DNA from 3 places in the Bacillus sp. AL-1R genome. Region 1 is predicted to be linked to each of the others. Evidence: riboswitches for the same ligand, from Rfam matches in the RefSeq annotation. Region 1 holds a riboswitch; each other region holds the start of a gene.
What was found. Region 1 has a riboswitch for thiamine pyrophosphate ahead of thiD (bifunctional hydroxymethylpyrimidine kinase/phosphomethylpyrimidine kinase). Riboswitches for the same ligand answer to the same signal wherever they lie in the genome.
Positions count from the first base shown of each region.

Region 2: linked by a shared signal. The riboswitch ahead of ACSBO6_RS03375 (thiamine phosphate synthase) and the one ahead of thiD (bifunctional hydroxymethylpyrimidine kinase/phosphomethylpyrimidine kinase) in region 1 are both predicted to bind thiamine pyrophosphate.
Region 3: linked by a shared signal. The riboswitch ahead of thiT (energy-coupled thiamine transporter ThiT) and the one ahead of thiD (bifunctional hydroxymethylpyrimidine kinase/phosphomethylpyrimidine kinase) in region 1 are both predicted to bind thiamine pyrophosphate.

Region 1 is NZ_CP197469.1:357,967-363,553, forward strand. It holds gene feoB (ferrous iron transport protein B) at 1-1,079, shown strand, start outside; gene ACSBO6_RS01605 (FeoB-associated Cys-rich membrane protein) at 1,098-1,250, shown strand; TPP riboswitch at 1,357-1,466, shown strand; gene thiD (bifunctional hydroxymethylpyrimidine kinase/phosphomethylpyrimidine kinase) at 1,602-2,408, shown strand; gene cytX (putative hydroxymethylpyrimidine transporter CytX) at 2,401-3,639, shown strand; gene thiM (hydroxyethylthiazole kinase) at 3,623-4,435, shown strand; gene thiE (thiamine phosphate synthase) at 4,426-5,061, shown strand; gene ACSBO6_RS01630 (VC0807 family protein) at 5,436-5,587, shown strand, end outside.
Region 2 is NZ_CP197469.1:708,172-713,758, forward strand. It holds gene ACSBO6_RS03355 (ThiF family adenylyltransferase) at 1-923, opposite strand, end outside; gene ACSBO6_RS03360 (thiazole synthase) at 920-1,687, opposite strand; gene thiS (sulfur carrier protein ThiS) at 1,690-1,893, opposite strand; gene thiO (glycine oxidase ThiO) at 1,920-3,011, opposite strand; gene ACSBO6_RS03375 (thiamine phosphate synthase) at 2,995-3,609, opposite strand; TPP riboswitch at 3,700-3,809, opposite strand; TPP riboswitch at 4,042-4,156, shown strand; gene thiC (phosphomethylpyrimidine synthase ThiC) at 4,293-5,587, shown strand, end outside.
Region 3 is NZ_CP197469.1:3,993,642-3,999,228, reverse strand. It holds gene ACSBO6_RS19115 (WxLIP family cell surface protein) at 406-1,407, shown strand; gene ACSBO6_RS19110 (WxL domain-containing protein) at 1,439-3,511, shown strand; gene thiT (energy-coupled thiamine transporter ThiT) at 3,618-4,199, opposite strand; TPP riboswitch at 4,423-4,528, opposite strand; gene ACSBO6_RS19100 (low molecular weight protein-tyrosine-phosphatase) at 4,874-5,350, shown strand; gene ACSBO6_RS19095 (hypothetical protein) at 5,364-5,587, shown strand, end outside.

The DNA of each region.
Region 1 (5,587 bases):
CATTAGATGGGTTTTTATCAGGATCTGTAACAGACTGGTTAACAAACGGATTAAATGCAATACATGCATCTGATTTTATTAAAGCAGTTATTCTTGATGGTATTGTTGCCGGTGTTGGTGGGGTTTTAGTCTTTGTTCCACAAATTTTTATTTTGTTTTTATTAATATCATTTCTTGAAGACTTTGGATATATGTCTCGAGCGGCTTTAGTAATGGATCGTTCAATGGAAATGGTAGGTCTAACCGGTAAGGCATTTATTCCAATGATTATAGGATTTGGTTGTAATGTACCTGGGGTTATGGCTGCTAGAACAATTGAACAGCCTAGAGAGAGACTACTCACAATTTTGTTAACACCATTAATGTCTTGTTCGGCGCGTTTACCAGTATACGCACTATTCGTTGGAGCGTTTTTTGCGAAAAATCAAGCAATAGTAGTTTTTTCACTGTATATACTCGGTATAGTAGTTGCATTAATATTAGCTAAGGTTTTTTCATCTACAATATTAAAGAGTGAGTTTTCATTATTTGTTGTAGAACTCCCACCATACCGTATGCCACAAGGTAAAGCTTTGTTTAGAAGCACATGGGACAAAGGGAAAGGCTTTATTCGAAAAGCTGGTACGTTTATTTTTGGTGGTTCTGTAGCTATATGGTTATTATCTTATATGGGCCCAAGTGGTTTCGGTGTTTCTATGGATGATAGCTTTTTAGCAATGATTGGGGGGGGACTTACACCAATCCTTTCACCTTTAGGATTTGGTACATGGCAAGCAGGTGCTTCTTTATTAACAGGATTTTTAGCTAAAGAGGTTGTAGTATCTGCTATGAATATTATCTATCACGTGCCAAATGCACATTCTTTACAAGGGATACTGTCAACACAGTTTTCTGCACTTTCCGCATTTAGCTTTATGGTTTTTGTCTTATTGTATGTGCCATGTCTAGCAACTGTTGCGACAATTCGTAAAGAGACAGGTTCAGCTAAATGGACATATTTCTCAGTTGGTTATGCATTAGTTATTGCATATATATTAGCGTTAATTATTTATCAAGTTGGAAGTCTATTAGGCTACTAAAGAAAGGAGTATCTACTTATGATTGTCAATATTATAATAGGAGCTCTTATTTTTGGATACGCAGGGTGGACACTTTTACGATATATAAAGAAAACAAAAAAAGGTAAATGTGGTTCGTGCTCAATCGCAAAAACTTGTAGTTCAAATTGTGATACAAATTATTCAAAATAGAAATATAGCGATAAGTCAAAAGATTAAATTTAAAGTAATCAATCTAAATACTTGAATATAATAGTTGGATTCATTAAGATGATAAAGTAATCAACTTAAAATAATTGAATAGTACTAGGGGTGCCGTAAATGTTCGGCTGAGATTAAGACACTAAGTCTTTGACCCTTTAACCTGATCTGGATAATGCCAGCGTAGGAAAGTGAACGGTAGAATACATTTTTTGTATTCATAACATTGATTTGTTCGAGCACAAGTCCTTATGGGATTTGTGCTTTTTTGTATTTAAAATCAAGTTTCATCTTCTATCTGTAAGATCAAAGAGTTCTATTCATGAAATAGGGGGAAGAAAATTGAAGAAAGTATTAACGATAGCAGGCTCTGATTCAAGTGGTGGTGCAGGTATTCAAGCGGATTTAAAGACTTTTTCGGCTCATCGAGTATTTGGAATGAGTGTTATTACGGCAGTAACAGCTCAAAATACGCAAGGAGTGTTTGCAGTACAAGACATGACACCAGAGATTATTGCTAGTCAGTTAGATGCAATTTTTACTGATATTGAAGTAGATGCCGTAAAAATTGGAATGGTATCACAAATAGAGACGATTAAAGTGATTACTGAGAAACTAAGACAATATAAACCAAAGCAAATCGTAGTTGATCCAGTCATGGTTTCAAAAAGTGGATTTGACTTATTAAGTTTGGATGCAAAGGAAGCTTTAATTCAAGAATTGATTCCACTAGCAACGGTTATTACGCCAAATCTACCTGAAGCAGAAGTTATTACTGGAAGAAAAGTTACAACGATTGAAGAGATGAAAGAAGCTGCTATTCAAATTCACGCATTAGGTGCTAAGAACGTCCTTGTAAAGGGTGGTCATCTAGAAGGTGAAGCTACGGATATTTGTTTTAATGGTGAGGAATTTACAAGTTTTAATAGCGTTAGAATTAATACAACTAATACCCATGGTACAGGTTGTACTTTATCTTCAGCGATTACATCTAATCTAGCAAATGAACTTGAATTAAATGAGGCCATTAGAGCGGCAAAAAACTATATTACATTAGCAATTAAAAATTCCTTTTCAATCGGAAAAGGGGTAGGTCCTGTACATCATTTCTACTCACTGTATGAAAAGGCAGGCGTTCAACATGTCTAATCAAAATGCAAAAATGACGAAGTGGAACTATACAACACTTTGGTTTGGTGCGGCTGTTTCTGTAGCAGAAATTATGACTGGTGCGCTAGTAGCACCGCTAGGTTTTAAGAAAGGTTTAACGGCCATTTTAGTAGGTCATTTACTAGGTACATTATTGCTTATTTTAGGTGGAGTTATTGGGTCTCAGCAAAGATTGTCGGCCATGGAATCTACAAAAATTTCATTCGGTAGCTATGGTAGCTATTTGTTTTCGATTTTAAATGTTCTGCAATTACTAGGCTGGACAGCAATTATGATTTTAACAGGAGCTCGGTCAATCAATTTAGTTACAATAAAAGATTATCAATTTGACCACCTATGGGTTTGGTGTTTAGTAATTGGAGTATTAATAGCAATTTGGTTGTACTTTGGACAAAATGCTTCAAAAAAACTAAATAGTTTAGCTGTTTGCTTATTATTTGTTTTAACAATTGTGCTTTGTTTTGTCATTTTTAAAAGTGATAAAATCTTAACTCAACCAAGTACTTCAGGATTATCTTTTGGCGAAGCAGTTGAATTATCGGTGATTATGCCATTATCTTGGATTCCATTAATCAGTGATTATACACGATTTGCGAAGACAACAAAAGATGGAGCAATTGGTAGTTTTATAGGTTATATGTTTGGTAGCTCTTGGATGTATATTATTGGACTAGGCGTAGCATTAGCTTTTAATGAAGTAGACCCAGTTGCTGTTTTAATGAGTGCAAATCTAGGATTATTTGCAGTTGGTATCGTCGTCTTAGCGACTGTTACAACAACGTTCATGGATGCTTATTCTGCAGGAATATCAGTTACAACCATTTTTTCAAAACTAAATGGAAAACAGATAGCCCTTATCGTTACTGTCATTGGAACTTTACTAGCCATTATTTTCCCTATAGAGAAGTATGAAGGATTTTTATATACAATTGGTTCATTTTTTGCACCACTATATGCAATTTTATTGACGGACTACTTTATTCTAAAAAGAACAAATATAAATAAATCGTTGAAAATTGATTGGATCGCGATTATCACATGGGTTTTAGGCGTTTTTATTTATCGTAAGTTTGTACAATTAGACTTCTTTCTTGGAGCTACTGTTCCAAGTATGATTTTAATTTGTGTCATCTATATAGTTGTTCAGTTTGTTGTAAATAAGCTTGTTCCAAAACAAATCGGGGGAGAAAAAAATGTTAACTATAAATGAAATGAGTCAAATTCTTGAAAGCGTGAAAGAGAAAAAGCCACTAGTTCATCACATTACAAATTATGTAACAGTTAATGACTGTGCAAATATGGTGTTAGCTCTAGGCGGATCACCAGTTATGGCAGATGATTTAGCCGAAGTAGAAGAAATGGTATCATTTGCTTCAGCTCTTGTTATTAATATTGGAACATTAAATGAAAGAACAATTCAATCAATGATTAAAGCTGGTAAAAAAGCTAATCAATTAGGTGTACCAGTTATATTAGATCCTGTTGGTGTAGGAGCAACAACTTTACGTACAGAAACGACTGCCAAACTATTGAAAGAAGTACGTTTTGCAGTAGTTCGTGGAAACATGTCAGAAATTAAAATGATTGCTGGCTTAAATGTTCAAATTAAAGGTGTTGATTCTGTAGCTGACGAAGAAGACGGTGTTGAAATTGCGAAATCTCTTTCAGCAAAATTAGGCTCAGTAGTAGCAATTACAGGAGCGGTAGATATAATTGCAGAACAAGATCGAGTGTGTACCGTTTCAAATGGAGATAAAATGCTAGCTGATGTTACTGGAACAGGATGCATGAGTACATCATTAATCGGTACTTATGCTGGTGCAACGAATGATTATTTCCTAGCAGCTGTTTCCGGTATAACTACGATGGGTCTATGCGGAGAACTAGCTAAAGCTCGACTAAATGAAGGACAAGGAATTGGCACGTTTAAAGTAAACTTATTTGATGAGGTATCGAAAGTTTCTGTACATACACTTCTAACAGGGGGAAAAATCGAATGGCTATAATTAAAAAGAAGATAGATTATAAGCTTTATTTAGTAACAGATAAAGATGTGTTGGGATCAAGGGATTTAGTTCAATCCGTTGAGGATGCAATAAAAGGTGGAACAACAATCGTACAAATAAGAGAAAAGAATTGTAGTAGTCTAGACTTTTACAAAATTGCTATGCAAGTAAAAGAGGTAACTTCAAAATATAATGTTCCATTAATTATTAATGATCGTCTAGATATCGCTTTAGCAATTAAAGCGGATGGCTTACATATCGGACAAGATGACTTACCTTTAACTGTAGCTAGAAAGATTGTTGGAGAAGATATGATCATTGGCGTTTCTGCAAGAACAATAGAAGAAGCAATGCTTGCCCAGGAACAAGGTGCAGATTATGTAGGTATTGGATCGGTATACCCAACAACTACAAAGTTAGATGCAAAGTATTTAACGCTAGATGAATTACGAAACATACGTGAAGAGGTAAAGATTCCTATCGTAGGGATTGGTGGTATTAATGAAGAAAATGTTTCAGAGTTAATGGAAACAAAAATCGATGGTGTAGCGGTTGTTTCTGCGATCTTAGGGAAAGAAGATATTAAATCGGCTGCTGAACAGTTGAGTATGTTAGTTAATAAGTAAATAAAATTATGTGTAGGGTGCCTATTACATCGTTATTTGATGGATAGGTGCCTTTTTTTGTCTATCTAAAAGTTAAATAAATTGTAAGAAATCATACGTAAACTCCCTCAAATTAATTTAAAGTTTACCGGAATGTCAGCCTATTTTCGAAAAAGATGTATTTTTTATTAGCATACTGACGGTCGGTACATAATATAATCTTACAGAGAAACAAACCGACAGTCGGTATTAACCTGATGTAGCACGTTTGTTTATGAAAAGGATCTGAAGTCTACCTATTAACTGAGCTTAATTAAGCAAATATAAGAACTTCATTCGTAGTATAAAGGCAGAACCAACTCTCTATATAAAAAATTAGTCAAAGGGATGATCATATGTCTAAAAAAATGTATGTTATTTTTACATTAGTAATTAACGGTATTTTACCTTGGGTTATTTATGTTGTGTTATCAGATTACATGAGCAGTATTTTAGCACTTTCAATTGCAACTCTAATTCCATTAGTTGATAATGTAGTTCATTTGTG
Region 2 (5,587 bases), 350 kb from region 1:
ACAATGCGATGATCTTCAATAGTACATGACAACAAATAAGGATTTACGATCAAATCATCTACTAATCCTAGTAATCTTTGAGAGAGGCTACTTAGTGTTGGTAGTTGAGGAGACTCTGTTTTTAATTGGACTGCATCTCTTCCGCATAAAACATATGACTTCATCTGGTCATCATTTTTTAAAAATGGATAACTTCTTATAGAGCCACATGTTGGGCACTTTTTATTTTTCAATTTTTCGATGTTTATATCAGACTTTTCATGCTTCCAAACATCAATTGATTGTAAGATTGGTGAAATTTCATAGTTCGTAAGATATTGCAGGGCATAGGTTACTTGGTAGGCAGCAATCATTTGTACAATTGGACTGATAACTCCTACTGTATCGCAAGTCATATTTATAGTTGGTATATGATTTAATAAACAGTTAAGACAAGGAGTTTTTCCTGGAATAATTGGAAACGAGAGGCCATAGCTTCCAACACACGCACCAAAAATAAAAGGAATACCATGCTTAATGGCTGCATCATTCACAACCATTCTAGTTTCGAAATTATCTGTTGCATCTAGTATGATTGTGTGACCTTTAATCAGCTCTTCAATATTAAGACTAGTAATATCTTTTATTATACTAGTAATGGACACTTCACTATTAATTTGTTGAAGTCGATTTTTAGCTGCAATTACTTTAGGTAATTTATTTCTAGCATCTTCTTCAATATAAAGAGACTGCCTTTGTAAATTTGTCCATTCGACGTAGTCACGGTCAACAATTGTTATATTTCCAATGCCTGCTCTGACAAGCATTTCTGCTATTGATGAGCCTAGTGCACCTACACCAATAATAATGGCACTGGATTTTTGCAAGTTTGATTGACGATCTTTTCCTAAAAATAATTCTTGTTTTGCATAACGGTTTGTCAAGAATTCACCAACCCTGTGATTGGGCTACTAGCTTCACCATAATTTTTTTCTTCAATTCTGCCTGCCTCATAACCAAGCCTTCCTGCTTCAATAGCAAGCTTCATCGCAACAGCCATTTTTACAGGATCTTTTGCATTAGAAACCGCTGTATTTAAAAGTACACCATCAGCTCCTAGCTCCATTGCAAAAGCTGCATCTTTTGGAGACCCGATTCCGGCATCTACTATAACAGGTACATTTGATTGCTCAATGATAAATTTTAGATTTAAAGGATTAATAATTCCTTTTCCGGAACCGATTGGAGATGCACCTGGCATAATCGCATGGACACCAAGTTCTTCTAGTCTTCTTGCAAGGACAACATCGTCAGAAGTATAAGGTAATACTATAAACCCTTCATTTAATAACATTTCTGATGCTTTTAATGTTTCGATTGGATCGGGTAGTAATGATTTATCACACCCAATTACTTCAACCTTGATCATATCGCATAAGCCTGATGCTTTTGCCAATTTTGCAATTCTAACTGCCTCTTTAGCAGTTTTTGCACCAGCTGTATTTGGCAATAATCTATATTTGGATAAATCTAATTGCTCAAGAAAATTTGGTTGAGATTCCTCAAAAATATTCATTCGTCTAACAGCAAAAGTTAGGATCTCAGCTTCCGATACTTCAACAGCTTCTTTCTGGACTTCAAATGAAGGGTATTTTCCTGTTCCTAATAATAATCTTGAATGAAACGTATGATTTCCTATTTTTAACATGATTAGCCACCACCTACAAAATGTATAAGTTCTACAGAATCTCCGTTAGAGAGATTAGTTAATGAATACTGCTCTTTATAAATAATTTCTTTATTAACTTCGACAATAACAATTCGGTTTTCTAATTGATATTCATTAAGCAGATCCTGAATTGTACAAGTTTTGCTGGAAATTTCGATATTCTTTCCGTTTAATCTTATTTCCAAATGTCTACACCCCCAAATCATTAAAGTTAACGATTGATTTTAAATGCTTCAATCCAGCTATGATCGACTTTTTGTTTAAGAATCAAATCCCGAATTAATTTTCCAGTTGCTGGTGCAAGTAAAACACCATTTCTAAAATGGCCGGTCGCAAATAAGATTTGATCATCCTCTGGATGAGTTCCTATAAAGGGATGATAGTCGAGCGTTCGCGGTCGTAATCCTGCCCAGAAAGAATCAATTTTCATCTCTTCAATTTCGGGAAGCATTTTTTTAGCGTTTTGTATTAATGACTCAATCCCTTTTAAGCTAGGGTTCTCATTCCATTCGTTATCCACCATCGTAGCTCCGATCACAAGGCGACCGTCATTTCTTGGAACAATATAATTTTGTTCATGGAAAAGAGTGTGTTTTAAAGCAACTTTTTCACTTCTGACCGAGATACATTCACCTTTAACGGGAATAATTTCGTGATGTAATCCAAGCTGTTGAAACAATGAATTACTCCAAACGCCGCTTGCAATTACAATCGTTTCTGCTTCAAAATTGCCATTTGTTGTTTTAATTAAATAATGTGAATCGTTTTTTTGAATCTGAAACACATGTGTATATTCAAAAATAGATGCACCTAACATTTGAGCACCTTTGCAAAACGCGTTACAGACAGAAACAGGTAATACATTTACATCGTCTTCAATATAAGCTGCTCCAATTATGCTAGGATGGACTCCAGGTATCTGTTTTTTTAACTCCTCCTGGTTATACCAAAGCGCTGAAGTTTGAGTGAGTAGCGGAGTTAATTGTTTTTTTTCTAAATCTGTATAAGCTAGTTTGAAAATGCCACCATTTTTAAGTTCAATATCAATTCCACAAAGTTCTTTTAATTCTTCTCTAAGGTGAAAATAAGTTAATTGACTGTTTCTAGCAAATGAAAAAAATGACTCAGATTGATCCCACTCGGAATGGGCACCAAGCATTCCAGCAGCAGCTTTAGTTGTTTTCTGTCCAACTTGCTGACCTTCAAGAACTGCGACATTTATGTTTTCTTTTGCTAGATAATAAGCTATTGAACAACCTATTATTCCACCACCAATTACAGCAACATCAAATTTCTTGTTCATAAGCAAATTTGCACCTTTCAAAATATTGCAGCGCAGCTTCTAGAGGATTTCGGGCAGAAAATATGCCAGACATTACAGCTATACCATCTATATCGTTCTCTTTTAGAACTTGGATATGTTCAGGTAATATTCCTCCGACTGCATAGATCGGTATCGTTAACGTTTTTTTCATTTCAGGAATTAGTTCAATCCCGTTTGGTGTTAATCCATTTTTACACTTAGTTTCAAAGCAATGACCGTACATAATATAGTCAGCTTGATCATTTTCTGCCTGTATTGCTTCAGTTAGTGTATGGACTGATTTTCCTACTCGTAAATTAGGAAAATATTCTTTTACATCAACAAGAGGAAGACCATGTCCTGGTAAGTGAATATTTGATAGATTAGAGAAAATAGCGATATCTAAACGATCATTTAAAACAATTTTTTTCATATCTACTTTGTTTAATTTTAGTAGATTTAAGAGTGATAGTAGCTCGATTGCTGTTTTGGACTTTTCGCGAATTTGTACATAGTCGACTGCATCGATTATTTGAATTATTTTTGTAGCAAGTACTTCGACTGAGTGCTGATCATCTGTAATTGCAATAAGTTCCATGTCCCAGCCTCTTTCATTTTCAAGATTTTTTCAAACAAAAAAACCACTTTCCTAAAAAAAAGAAAGTGGTTACATTACACGCGAAGAAAAATATAAAATGCGCCACTTTCCTACGCAGGTACTAGCCTGTTCAGGTTTTGAGGGTTTAAAAGTAACTACTTTATTCTCAGCCCTTATCAAGGGATCCCCTAGTGATGAATATGTATGAAAATTAATTTTAGCATAGCATATAAAAAATAATATTCAATACTAAATTTTTTTACTAGTCCATTTTTTTACTAGAAATATGGCTTGAAGTGTAGTGAATTCAAGTGTTTTTGAGAGTATAAAAAAACCATAATTTTTTTATTTTGGGATTTCTGTAAAAATTTAGGGAAATAAAAACATTTACATTTTAAATTTGCGGGTTTATATTTAGTTTGAACAATTTAATCGATTGACTAGGGGTGTCCAATTATTTGGGCTGAGAGAGAAACGTTATTAAGTTTCTTAACCCTCAGGACCTGATCTGGTTCATACCAGCGTGGGGAAGTTAGAAATTTTTCATTAATGATTATCTAATTGTTAATGTAGTTTTGCTAACACTTAGCCGGGTCTTTAAAATAAGACGCCGGCTTTTTTCATGCTTTGAATGGATTGGATTTCGTCCTTTTTAATCAAATTATAAAGGGGAATGAAATCAAATGAACAATTCTGTAAATGAAATGAATTTTTCTATCATGTCTAGTTTTTCAGGGAGTAAGAAAGTGTATGTTGAAGGATCTAGACCTGACATTAAGGTGCCAATGCGTGAGATTCAATTAAGCCCAACAACTGGCACTTTTGGCGAAGAAGAAAATGCTCCAGTTAGAGTATACGACACAAGTGGACCTTACACAGATTCAGCTAGCTCAGTTGATATTCGAAAAGGACTTAAGGCGATTAGACAAAACTGGGTAATCGAACGAAATGATGTTGAAGAGTATGAAGGGCGTGAAATAAAGCCTGAAGATAATGGATATCGAAAAGAGACAGATCAACAAAATGTTGAAGTATTTAAAGGGTTAAAAAGAAAACCGTTACGTGCAAAGGATAATCAAAATATTACTCAAATGCATTATGCTCGTAAAGGGATTATTACACCTGAGATGGAATTTATTGCGATTCGAGAAAATGTTTCTGCTGAATTTGTTCGTGATGAGGTTGCAAAAGGAAGAGCTGTCATTCCATCGAATATTAATCACCCTGAAAGTGAGCCAATGATCATCGGTCGTAATTTTCATGTGAAAATAAACGCCAATATAGGTAATTCAGCTGTCACGTCTTCGATTGAAGAAGAAGTAGAAAAAATGACATGGGCTACTCGTTGGGGAGCAGATACGATGATGGATCTTTCAACTGGGAAGAATATTCATACAACACGTGAATGGATCATCCGTAACTCACCAGTACCAGTAGGCACAGTTCCGATTTATCAAGCACTAGAAAAAGTTAATGGAATTGCTGAAGATTTAAGTTGGGAAGTGTTTCGAGATACTCTAATCGAGCAAGCGGAACAAGGGGTAGACTATTTTACGATTCACGCGGGTGTATTATTACGCTATATTCCATTAACAGCAAAACGAGTAACAGGAATTGTATCTCGTGGTGGTTCTATTATGGCTCAGTGGTGTTTAGCTCACCATAAAGAGAACTTTTTATATACTCATTTTGAAGAAATTTGTGAAATTATGAAGCGTTATGACGTAACATTCTCTTTAGGAGATGGTCTGAGACCAGGTTCAATCGCCGATGCAAATGACGAAGCACAGTTTTCCGAGTTAGAAACATTAGGCGAGTTAACAAAAATTGCATGGAAACACGATGTTCAAGTTATGATTGAAGGACCAGGACATGTACCAATGCACTTAATTAAAGAGAATATGGATAAACAATTAGAAATTTGTCAGGAAGCACCATTTTATACATTAGGACCGTTAACGACTGATATTGCTCCTGG
Region 3 (5,587 bases), 820 kb from region 1:
AGAAAAGGACAGATAACCAAAATTCACAAAGTGTTCAAAAATTAAATGCATATTTAAAGTGTGAATAAAATATTTTTATTATTTGGTGATTGAATGAACTAAAAGATAGCGATAACAGCATTCGTAACAGTTACACCTAAAATCTGGATTAGAACACGAAACAAAAAAATAGTTAAAACTCAAACTCATTACCGTTGACTTAGGTAAAAATAGTCGTTGAACGATCGAATAGTGTCATGTTACATTTTTCACATATTTAACTGTGAGAATTTGATGGGGGTTTCAAATATAGTAGGCAAATAGTTAAACTATTTGTGTATTGCAAATAAATCGAATAAAGATACTAAACAAAAGTAATCTAATTTGCATGAATTTTTTTAGTCAAGATCAAAAAAGGAGCTATCTATGAATGTACTAAAAAAAATGATTATTATTTTCTTTCTAATAAATATTAATAACTTTCATGCAAGTGCAGCTGAAATGAATTTTGCAGTATCGCCTGTTATGCCAACTAATCAAATTGATCAGAGCAAAACTTATTTTGATTTGAGAATGAAACCAGGACAAAAACAAATCTTAAATGTTCAAATTAAAAATGATACGAATAAAAATATAGTTGTTCAGACAAAAGCTAATTCAGCGACTACAAATAGTAATGGAATTACGGATTACAGTGTTTCAAATTCAAAAGTAGACGATACGTTAGAAATACCTTTCGCTACGATTGCTAAAGTAAAAAAAGAGACAAAAATTCCAGCAAAAAGTGAGTCAACAATAGAGATTACGATTGAGATGCCGAATCAGCAATTCGATGGTGTTATATTAGGTGGACTTCATTTTAGTGAGAAAGAAGACGAAGGAAAAGCAAAAAAAGAAGATGGAAGCGTTCAAATAAAAAATAAATATGCGTATGTTATTGGTGTTTTATTAAGAGAAACCGATAAAGTAGTCAAGCCAGATTTGAAATTAAATGAAGTGAAACCAGCACAAATCAATGCACGAAATGTAGTGACAGCAAATTTACAAAATATAAAGCCAGCTATGTTAAAAAATTTGAGCGTAGATGCGAAAGTATATACAGAACATGGTGAAAAAATCCTTCATGAAACAATGAAAGAAAATCTAAGAATGGCACCGAATTCAAATTTTGATTATGCAATAGATTGGGATGACCAAGCGATTGAGCCTGGTAATTACCGTATAGAAATAAACGTCTCAGATGGTGAGCAATCATGGAAATGGACAAGAATATATACCGTTAAGAGCAATTCAGCAGAAGAACTAAATACTTTAGATCTGAACAAGGATAGTAAAATGTGGTACGTAATCGGCGGTATTTTATTCCTTTTACTAGTCATTTTTACGTTTATCTTAATTAGACGTTTAAAGAATATAGAGAAACAGTAAAGAAAAATTAATTTTGAAATGGGGAAACAAAATGGTGAAAAAAAGAAAACGTCTTTTTAAAGCAATTGTTTTAGCTTCTATTTTTGTCATCATAATGAGTGTGACAAAGCCGAATGAACTTGGAGTTAAGGGATTACTTAAACCTACTACTACAGAAGCAGCAACCTTTCCAAACTTATTTCAAAACTCTACATTTAATTTTGATAGTCAAACAACTACTTTTCCAAATTGGACATTTGTGTCGTATTTAAATAGAGGCCAAGAACTAGGTCCTTATAGCCCTAATTTTGAAGGGCAAAGTGGAGGTTGGTATAAGGTGTTTGGTGAAGTTGATCCACAAAGTTATGTTAGACCTATTTCAGGTATTGGAGGGATTTTATTAAAAGTTTTCAACACTGTAGATTCTCAAGAGTTTGTAGGTATGAAGCAAACGATTAATACAATTCCAGGGCAAACTTATACCTTAAAGTTTTCTTTTAACCTTATTGAACATAAGTATACCAAACCTAGGTATAGCTGGTTATTAAGTGATACTCTTCCTTCGCCAGTAAATGAATGGAAAGACTACACAGATCCTGAGAATATAACGTATACTTTCACCGCTATTGGAACAACAGTAAATTTTAGAATTCTTTTTGAAGACGGTGGACATGAAGCTATTGATGGTAGTGGATATCAAATCTTTCAGGTTTTTCCTGTTTCAGTCACATTGATCGATGCTCAAGCACCAAAAATAACGGATGCTATTATTACCATACCAGAAGATTACACAGGTGGTACATCATGGACCAATAAAAACACGACAATTCACTTCACAGCAACTGATGATTATGGGGTTGATCCGACATCGTACGAGGTTTCTACAAATAATGGTGCTACATGGAATAAAGATGGATTAAGTAATGCAACCTCAACAGGCGTTGATTATACAGTTTCAACCCAAGGTACGACAAATATTCAAATTAGAGTAAAAGATGATTCTGGAAACCAAAGTAATCCGGAAACTGATCCTGGAGCTAAAATTACTGTCAAAATTGATAAAGAACCTCCTATTACTAACTATGCAAACGGGCAATTATATAATAGTAATACAGCAACAAATATTACATTTAGTGATGCGCTAAGCGGTATTGATACAGCAAAATTAAATGGGACTACCATTACTTCTGGTACGATCAATCCTGATGATGGTGAACATACATTAGTCATCACGGATCTAGCAGGTAATCAAACAATTCGACACTTTACAGTAGACAAAACGATTTTACCGCCAGTTATTAATTCCATTACAGATATAAGTACAAGTATAACGGGAACAGCAGAGGCAAGTAGTACAGTAAGGATCATTTTACCAGATCAATCAATTCTAACGACAATCACTGAAACAGATGGTTCGTATTCGGTATCTATACCGCCACGGACGTTGTATGAGGGAGATGTAGTGAGGGCAACTGCAACCGATATTGCAGGGAATACTAGTACAGAAACATTTGCTACCGTAACAGCAGAAACAAAAAATCCAGTTGATCCAACAAACCCAACAAATCCAGTCGAGCCAGTAAACCCAACTGATCCAAATAATCCTCATGAACCAGGAACAAAGAGTTCATTAAGTATTGATTATGTCTCAAATTTTAACTTTGGTGAACATGAAATTTCAGGTAGTAATGAAGTTTATACTGCTCAATTAGATCAAGTAAAACAAACTTCCGATGGTTCAGTCATTCAAGTACCAAATTTCATTCAAGTAACAGACCACCGAAGAGCAAAAACAGGGTGGAAATTATCCGTACAACAAAATGAACAATTTAAGAGTGGAAATAATGAGCTATCTGGTGCCGTATTAAAATTAACTGATCCTATTTTAAACTCAACGACTGACGAGCAGTATAAACCAGTAGCCAAAACAGTAACATTGGTTCCAGGTGGAGGTGCACAGGATGTAGCTTTTGCAGATGAGGGAAAGGGATTCGGAACATGGACGATTTCATATGGTCTGAATTCATCAAATGTTACTCTTTTCGTGCCAGGAGGGGCCTATAAAGAAGTAGGAGCTAAATATAAGACGACTTTAACGTGGACTTTAGCAGATACACCACTTTAAAATCATGAAATAATTTGAAGTAAAAGGAAAAGTTAACCCCCTATCAAGCTGAATAATTGATGGGGGATTCTGTTCCTTTTTAATTTATTTGTAAAGGTTTCTATACTTATGCTGCTTGATTACGGTTCTTTTTAACATGAACAAGAACTGGCGCAGAAGAAAGTAAAATGATTAATAGAACTGCACTAATAATAAATGAAGGAACCATGTACCAAGCATTATATACTAATGAATAAAGTGAAACTGGTGTACCTTTTGGTGCGTATGAACCGTAGAAAACGATCCCAGCAATAAAGTGGCAGATGAATCGAGCAAGTGAGCCGATAAAAGTTCCTAAAATTATATAGGCTGCTGCTCTTTTTTTATTGCCATTTGTTAAGCTATTTTTTATTTGTTTATAAACAAGACCAGCTAATCCGAGACTTGTAAATGCGACAATATAGTCTAAAAATACTTGAATTGGATGAACGAAATATAGCTTTGTAACGATTTGTAGTGCTGCTAATAATAGACCAGTAATTAATCCTTCTTTAAATCCCCAACGAAAAGCAATTAGAAAAACTGGAATCATTGATAATGATACAGAGCCACCTTGAGGTGCAGTAAACAATGGTAAGAAATCAAAAACGATTGCTAGTGCTGCACACATTGCTATTTCCGCCATTAATTGAATCTTTGATGTCTTCATCTCTATTTCCCCCTTTATCTAGTGGACAACCTATGTAGTGAAACACTTTGAAAATAATGAAGTTAGCGACTAGTCGCATACATTTGTCATGCCTAGTTCGTGCGCCTTGCCCTTTGTGGAATCGAGGTATGAGGCGTGCCACTTCCACATTTCAAATTTAGGGAGATTTTAGTAGGAATAAATAAAAAAAGCAATACTGGGTAGCATGATGATCCCGGCATTGCTTTTCATCGTGCCACATCCCTACGTTAGTACTAACTAACAGGTTCAGAGGGTAAGAATAGCTTAATCTATTCACTCTCAGCCAAATGGCTCCCCTTGTGGTTTAACTTACATTTAGTTGTCTTTACTAAATATAGTCAAGGTCATTTAAAAATACAATTAATTTATCTGTAAAAATTAAAAATGTTGATCAAATTTAATGGAATTTGTGAAAGTATCGGTTCATACCTTACAAAGTTTTTTTTAGATAATCAATGAAATTATTTTAAAAAAATGAGTGTAATCATAGCTATTCTGTAAAAAATAAGCATGATAACTCTTATCTTATTTATACTAGCCATAAATTATTCACAATGGCTTGCTTTTCATTTTAAAATATACCGTGTAGAATAATACAAAAGAAACAGCTAAATTTTGGCATAAAGTGTAAATAATTTGAAGGAGACATTGAGATGATTCAAGTATTATTTGTCTGTTTAGGTAACATTTGTCGATCGCCAATGGCTGAGGCTGTTTTTCGTCATTTAGTGACAGAAAAAGGGTTAGATAAACAATTTATGATAGACTCAGCTGGTACTGGAGATTGGCATATTGGCCATCCTCCGCATAAGGGAACACAAGGTTTATTAAGTGAAAAAGGTATAAACTTCGAAGGTATGAAAGCTCGAAAAGTGACAGAAAATGACTTTAAATATTTTAGTTATATTGTCGCTATGGATGCACAGAATAAAGAGGATTTAATGAATTTAGCAAGAAATAATTGTATAGGAGAGATTTCACTACTTTCAGATTATGTTCCAGCATCAATGTGGAAGGAAGTGCCTGATCCATATTATACGGGTAATTTTAATGAAGTATATGAGATCATTACAGAAGGATGCACTCATTTACTTCAGCATATTTTAAAGCAACACCAATTAACAGTTTAGAGGAGGATGTAGAATGTCAAAACGTAACAAAGCTTTACGCAATATTCTAGTCGGAGTCGCAATTGGTGCAGGGGTTACTCTACTTAACAAAGAAAATCGTGAGAAAATCTCACGTAAAGGAAGAAGCGTAACAAACAAATTAAATCAAATTAAAGAAGATCCAGAAATCGTAAAAGGTGCTGTTCGAAATCAGTTGAGAGTAGTACAAAACTCAGTTGAGAAATTAGAAGGCAATGT